2 regions of the Leifsonia sp. A12D58 genome follow, and region 1 is predicted to be linked to the other one. Evidence: predicted binding sites of a transcription regulator. Region 1 holds the regulator's gene; the other holds the start of a gene.
What was found. The regulator HspR, encoded in region 1, represses chaperone genes until heat shock. The targets are predictions, from matches to a motif close to AAGTTGAGTCNNNNNGACTCAACTT.
Positions count from the first base shown of each region.

Region 2: the regulator HspR is predicted to act here: its motif matches at 1,694-1,718, upstream of ACMT3I_RS01630 (Hsp20/alpha crystallin family protein).

Region 1 is NZ_JBLJAT010000004.1:271,242-274,651, reverse strand. It holds gene ACMT3I_RS12035 (PucR family transcriptional regulator) at 1-1,422, shown strand, start outside; gene ACMT3I_RS12030 (heat shock protein transcriptional repressor HspR) at 1,504-1,920, opposite strand; gene ACMT3I_RS12025 (DnaJ C-terminal domain-containing protein) at 1,923-2,921, opposite strand; gene ACMT3I_RS12020 (nucleotide exchange factor GrpE) at 2,914-3,410, opposite strand, start outside.
Region 2 is NZ_JBLJAT010000001.1:319,534-322,943, reverse strand. It holds gene ACMT3I_RS01640 (phosphatase PAP2 family protein) at 1-564, opposite strand, end outside; gene ACMT3I_RS01635 (NADP-dependent oxidoreductase) at 620-1,537, opposite strand; gene ACMT3I_RS01630 (Hsp20/alpha crystallin family protein) at 1,770-2,219, shown strand; gene ACMT3I_RS01625 (phosphodiesterase) at 2,457-3,389, shown strand; gene ACMT3I_RS01620 (stealth family protein) at 3,346-3,410, opposite strand, start outside.

The DNA of each region.
Region 1 (3,410 bases):
TCCTTCGCCCGGGTGCTGGGTGGCGACCTCGTCGGCACCTCGGTCGGTCCGGGTACTTCCGTCGATTCGGTGCTCCCTGCCGAGAGTTTCACCGTTCTCGCGCATCCCAACTTCGCCAGTCTGGTCGTCGCGTCGCCCGCTGAATTGCGGGCGCTGCTCGATCCGGCTGACCCCCGCTCGACGATCATCCGCTCGGCAGTCATCATCGCCGCTGACGCCTCAGCTGCCACTCTCTCCCTCGTCACCGACGCAGGGGCGACGGCGATCCTGTGCCCAGGCACATCGGCCGCCGTGCTGGTGCCCACGCTCGCCGGGCTGCTGGCCGATGACCGAGCGGCAGAGGACCGCCTGGTCACGATCGGCACCAAGGTGCTCACCCAGGTCGCCCGCCGAGGCGGGGTCAACGCGGTGATCGCTGAACTCGCGCACCGCATCGACGGCTGGGCAGTGCTGCTCGACAGCCAAGGCCATGCGATCACGAGCGCCGGCGCAGGCGCGTTGCACGTGCAGGATGCGACGGCGGTCGCGCTGCGACGCCCCGTTCGAGTGCGCCATCCCGGCCTGCAGGTGCATCCGGTCGGCTCGAACGAAGACTTGACCGCCTACCTGGTCGTTGCCTCTCACGAGGGCTCGATGAGCCGCAGCCGAGATTTGGCGTCGCAGGCCGCCGCCCTGCTCGATCTCATCCTCCGCACGCACGACCATGCGACCACTGAGCGCCTCGGTCGCGAGGTGATGGTGTCGAGCCTGCTCACCGGAAACGTTGTCGACAACGTGTCACTGCTGCGCCGGTGGGGAGTGCACGAGAACTCACTCACGGCATTCGTGCTGAGCTCACGATCGAAATCGGTCGACCTGGAACGCCTGGTCGCGAGGTGGTTTGACGAACTCGGCTGCATACATGTGATGTCGACGGTGAACGGGCGGGTGCTCGCCTTCATTCGTGACGATCGCGTCGAGCAGATCGCCGCCCAGGTGGAGAGTTACGCCGACGACGTGCAGGTTCCGCTGCGCTGTGGGTTCGGATCGAGCGCCGGCATCGACGCGCTCGCCCGCAGTGCGTCCGAGGCCCGCCAGGCGCACGATGTCGCCGTAACCGACAGTCGGGCTGTGGCCCGCTATCGCGCGCTCCCGACGGTGCGCTACGTGCTCGATCGGCTCGACGACGATTCCCGCACGAACATCGCCGATGCCCTCGACGCTCTGCGCAACGGGGCCGGTCTTCATGGCGAGCTCACGCAGACGCTGCGCGTGTACCTCGCCGAACACGGGTCATGGGGAGTCACCGCCACGCAGCTCGGCATCCACCGGCAGACCCTGAACAGTCGCATCCAGCGGATCGAAACGCTCACCGGGCTGTCGATGTCGGACCCTGACGACCGCACGGCGGCCTGGCTCGCGATCAGGGCGCTGGAGCACTAGCCGGCGCTTAACGACAGAACGCCCCACACCTGGGGTGTGGGGCGTTCTGGACGAAGCGATTCAGCTCAACGTGCGGCTGGCCTACTTGTGCTCGAGTGGCCGCCAGATGGCAACGGCGTTCTGCCGCCGCAGTCTGGTGCCTGCCCTCATCGAAATCACGTCACCGGCCGATCCGGCAGCGAAGACGCGGCGACCTGGTCGGTTCAGCAGTTCGTCGGCGAGCGCGGTTTCGAGTTCACCAACCCTGGATCGCAGCCGGTTCACCTCGTCTTCGAGATTCAGGATGCGCCTGATGCCTTCCAGGCTCACACCTTCGCCACTCAGCTGCGCGATTTCTCGCAGCTTTGCCACATCGCGCATCGAATACCTGCGCGACTTTCCGAGCGTGCGACCGGGGCTCACCAATCCGATGCGGTCGTACTGGCGCAGGGTTTGCGGGTGCATTCCAGCCAGTTCGGCCGCTGTCGAGATGACGAAAACCGGTGAATTCTCATCCATATTTAGCCTCTGGCTCTCGCCAGAAGATCTTCGCGCGGGTTCTCCTTCGGCAAGGCATCGACAAACTCAGCGAGCTTCTCTTCGGCCTCTTTCGAGAGATGAGATGGCACAGCTACCTGCACCTCGGCGAGCAGGTCTCCCGTGCCCTTCGAGGTGCTGACGCCGCGACCCTTGACCCGCAGTACGCGCCCGCTCGGCGTGCCGGGAGCAACCCGCAGTTTCACGGGGCTCCCGCCGAGGGTGGGTACTTCGATAGTGGCACCGAGAGTTGCCTCAGCGAATGTCACCGGAACCGTTACGCGCAGGTTCAACCCATCACGCTCGAAAACGGGGTGCTTGCGCACATTGACAGTCAAAATGATGTCTCCGCTTTCTCCGCCGTCCGGGCTGGGCTGACCTTTGCCGCGCAGTTTGATCTTCTGCCCGTTGGCAACGCCCGCCGGAATCTTGACCTTGATCGGGTGACCATCCTGCGTCTGCAGAGTGATCGTGTCGCCTTGAGTAGCGGTGATGAAGTCGACGGTAGCGGATGCGACAACGTCGCGCCCGCGGGTCGGCCCGCCATAGCCGCGGAAACCGCCGCTGGCGTTTCCGAAGCCGGGATTGCCCCCACCGAACATGCCACCAAGGATGTCATCGAAGCCACCCTGCTGGAAGGAGTAGCTCTGCTGCTGCCGGCCACCCCCGCCGAACATGCCGCCAAAGACGTCGTCGAAGCCACCCTGCTGCCCGCCGCCGCCGCCAGGGGCAGTGAAGCGTGCTCCACTGCCCATGGCGCGAACCGCGTCGTATTCCTTGCGTTGTTCAGGATCGGAAAGCACCGAGTGGGCCTCGCTGATCTCCTTGAACTTCGCTTCGGCTGCGGCATCCCCCGGGTTTGAGTCCGGGTGATACTTACGTGCGAGCTTGCGGTAGACCTTCTTCAACTCGGCCGGCGTGATGTCTTTCGACACCCCGAGGACCTTGTAGAAGTCTTTGTCGAACCAGTCCTGGCTAGCCATCGCTCGGTACCCGGACCACGACCTTGGCCGCTCGCAGCAGGGTGGAGCCGAGGCGGTAACCCGTCTCAGCAACATCCGCAACGGTCTCGGTGGTGACGTCGGCGCTTGGCTGCTGGAAAATCGCCTCGTGGATGGTGGGATCGAAATCTTCTCCCACCTCACCGAACGGGGTCAGCCCCAGCTTCTCGACGCTGCTGCGCAACTTCGCGGCGATGGTGGCAAATGCCGAGTCGCCCTCGAGGTCGCCGTGCTTCTCAGCACGGTGCAGGTCGTCAAGCACGGGCAGCAGAACCTTGACGACATCGCCGACGACGCGCTCCCGCTCAACCTCGCGGTTGGCTTCGGTGCGCTTGCGATAGTTCGCATACTCGGCGGTGATGCGCTTGAGATCTGCCAGGTGCTCGTTCGACGGGTCTGAGGCTTCGCGATCTGCAGCATCCAGGATGTCCTGCACGGTCAGCTCGTCCTCCTCAATCCCATCGGCCGTTG
Region 2 (3,410 bases), on a different contig from region 1:
GGCGACCACCAGCAATGCCGCAATGACATCGCTCGGCCTGTGCCACTGGTTGGCGAGAGTCGATGCCCCGGCAATGACCGTGTATGCACCGCCCAAACCGGCGACGATGGGCCGTGTCCTGGCGCTGGAAACCAGAAAGACCGCCAGAGCGGATGCCGCGGCCACCGTCGTATGCCCCGAGGGGAATGAGTTGTCAGCGAAGCCCTCAACCCCCAGGTCCGGACGCGTCAGGATCGCATATTTCAGGATCTGCGTCGAGGCAGCTGCGGCCGCGGCAGCGGTCAGGGCGACGACGAATGTGGTCCAGTTCTTGCGCACCAGGACGATGACCACAGTCAATACGAAGCCGATGACTCCCGAGATCGCCGGCAGGGTGTCAAGCAGTCTTCTCGTGAACGGGGTGACGCTGCGCCAACCAAAATCCGCGCCGTTATATGCCAGCTGATCGATCAGCTGCCCGCTTTCGGTGCGCACGAAATAGAGGTACAACATCGTGAACGCGGCAACGATGCAGGCGCCGGCAAGTAGATACCTGCCGGGGCTGTTCGTCGGATTCTGGCGCACCTAACAACCTTCGCACACCACGATAGAGGAACTTTCCATACGGGCGACGCGGGCCTCACACCAGGCTGAGCACAACCTTGCCGCGCACATGCCCCGTCATGAGGTGCTCGTATGCATCGCGCACGCGTTCGAGGGGGTAGACGCTGTCGATAGGGAAGACGAGGTCGCCTGACGCGATCAACTCGGCGATTTTCTCGAGCTCTGGCAGGGCTGCTTGGGCACCGCCGACTCCCTGGATTCCGGCATCGGTGCGGTGGCCCCTGGCCGCGATGGTGTTGATGCGATTGCCCGGCACGCCGAGCTTCAGGGCAGCATCGATCGTTGCGGGCCCGTTGTTGTCGAGTGCGGCGGTGAGGTGCGGCGCCACAGCGCGCACCCGATCAACCAGACCCTCGCCGTACGCGACCGGGATGATGCCGAGTTCGCGCAAGAATTCATGGTTGGCTTCGCTCGCCGTGCCGATCACCGTCGCCCCGGTGCGCTTGGCCAGTTGCGCTGCAAGCACCCCGACTCCGCCGGCCGCAGCGCTCACGAGGACGGTGTCCTTCCGAGTGAGGTCAAGCGAGTGCACTGTTGCCCACGCCGTGCGTCCCACGATGTCGAGCGATCCCGCTTCGTCCATACCCAGGCCGGCGGGCTTGCGAATCACCTTGTCCGCATCGATGATCACGAAGTCGGCCTGAGCGAACATCCGCCTTCCGCCGAGCACCTCGTCGCCGAGGTCGAAGTCGACCACGCCGCTCCCGATCTCGTCGACAACACCCGCGAAGTCATTGCCGTTTCCGCATGGCGGTACAGCGTGATAGGCCGCAGCAGTCGGACCTCCGTGCAGGATCTTCCAGTCGACCGGATTGAGGCCCACTGAGTGGACCTGCACCCGGATCTCCCCTGCCGCGGGTAACGGCGGATCCTCATGCACGATGTGCAGCACGTCGATGCCACCGAATTCGTCAAAACGCACGTAGCGAGCCATGTCGCACAGCCTAGGCAGTGCGCCCGATTCCGGCTAGGCCGATGCGAGTCACCGTACAACGCGCCATCAGACTCCGGATTGGCGGCGTCGCTGAGAGCCGACTGAGAATTCGTCAGCTCCATTGGCGGGCAACAATCACGGGTGTTAAATTGGACATAGTTGAGTCAAGTCGACTCAACTTTGAAAACTTTGATCACGAGTCGGGCCACGGCCCGAAGCAAGGGAGTAGAAAATGGCATCGAACTTTGACCCACTTCGCGACCTCGACCGTTTCGCAGGTGCCCTGTTTGACAACCGACTCGGACCGCGTCGGATGCCGATGGATCTCTACCGCGACGGTGACGTCTACGTCCTGAGCGCCGACATGCCCGGCATCGATCCTGGCTCTGTCGACATCGACGTTGACGGCCAGCTGCTCACCATCCGCGCTGAACGCACGCTTGCCAACCACGAGGGCGTCAAGTGGATCACCCGTGAACGCCAGGCCGGCTCGTTCCTGCGCCAACTCAATCTCGGCGAAGGAATCGACATCGAGAAGATCAGCGCCACTTACGCAAACGGCGTGCTCAGCATTACGCTCCCCGTCAGCGAACGGGCTCGCCCACGCAAGGTGAAGGTCGAAACCAACATCGGCGAAGACACCCTCTCTGTCAAGGAGAGCCACAAAGACGTTGCTGACTAAGAACGGTTGAGCAACTCAGAGCGGTTGAGTAACCACAACAGCGCACTGTGTGTCGCACATAGTGCGCTGTTTCACGTCACCGAAGGTAGCTTTTTACCCGCACATGAATGTCGGGCGTACAGTTCCAATACGCGTGGCGTACACCAATCGTTCAAGAACGCGTGATCGAATATCGGCAGTACCGTAAGTGCGCGCGCGACGAGTTCGCACTTGTGAACGAATGGAAGCTCTGTGAGCATGCGAACGGCCGAATACCCCAGGCCGGACCATTTCCTTATCCATGTGAGTGACACGCACCTCCTTGCCGCAGGCAATCAGCTGTACAACTCGGTTGACAGCACCAGACACCTGGTCGAACTGTTCGCCGAGCTAGAGACATCCGGCTGTAGACCTGAGGCCATCGTCTTCACCGGCGACCTCGCCGATCGCGGCGAGCCCGGCGCATACGACAGGCTCAGGGAAATCGTGGAACCCGTTGCCGAACGCCTCGGTGCGCGCGTGATCTGGGTGATGGGAAACCACGATGACCGTGCAACTTTCCGTACGGCCCTGCTCGACGAGAAGCCGACTACCAGTCCGATCGACAGCGTGACCGAACTCAACGGACTGCGGATTATCACGCTTGATTCCACAGTGCCGGGAGCCCACCACGGCGAGGTGACACAGGCCCAGCTCGACTGGCTCGACAACATCCTGGCCGTGCCTGCACCTGACGGCAGCATCCTGGTGATGCACCACCCGCCAATCCCCAGCGTGCTTGATCTTGCGGTATCGGTCGAACTGCGCGACCAGGGACCGCTCGCGAGCGTGCTCCGGGGAACGGATGTGCGCAGCATTCTGGCCGGACACCTGCACTACTCCTCGACGGCGACCTTTGCCGGCATCCCGGTGTCAGTGGCATCCGCCACCTGTTACACCCAGGATCTGACAGTGCCTGTCGGCGGAACACGCGGTCGCGATGGCGCCCGCGCGTTCAATCTCGTGCACGTCTATCCAGACACAGTGCTGCACTCGGTCGTTCCGCTCGGCAGTTACGCCGCCCTCGACTACATCGACGCAGAAGAAAGCGCGCGCAGACTGGCAGAGGCCGGCATCCGGATCATGCCGGCCGGAACCATATCTGCGTTTAGGGAGCCACCGATGACGCGGCCGATCCGCGTTCTGAATTGAGCAGCTCCACGGCTTCAGGCT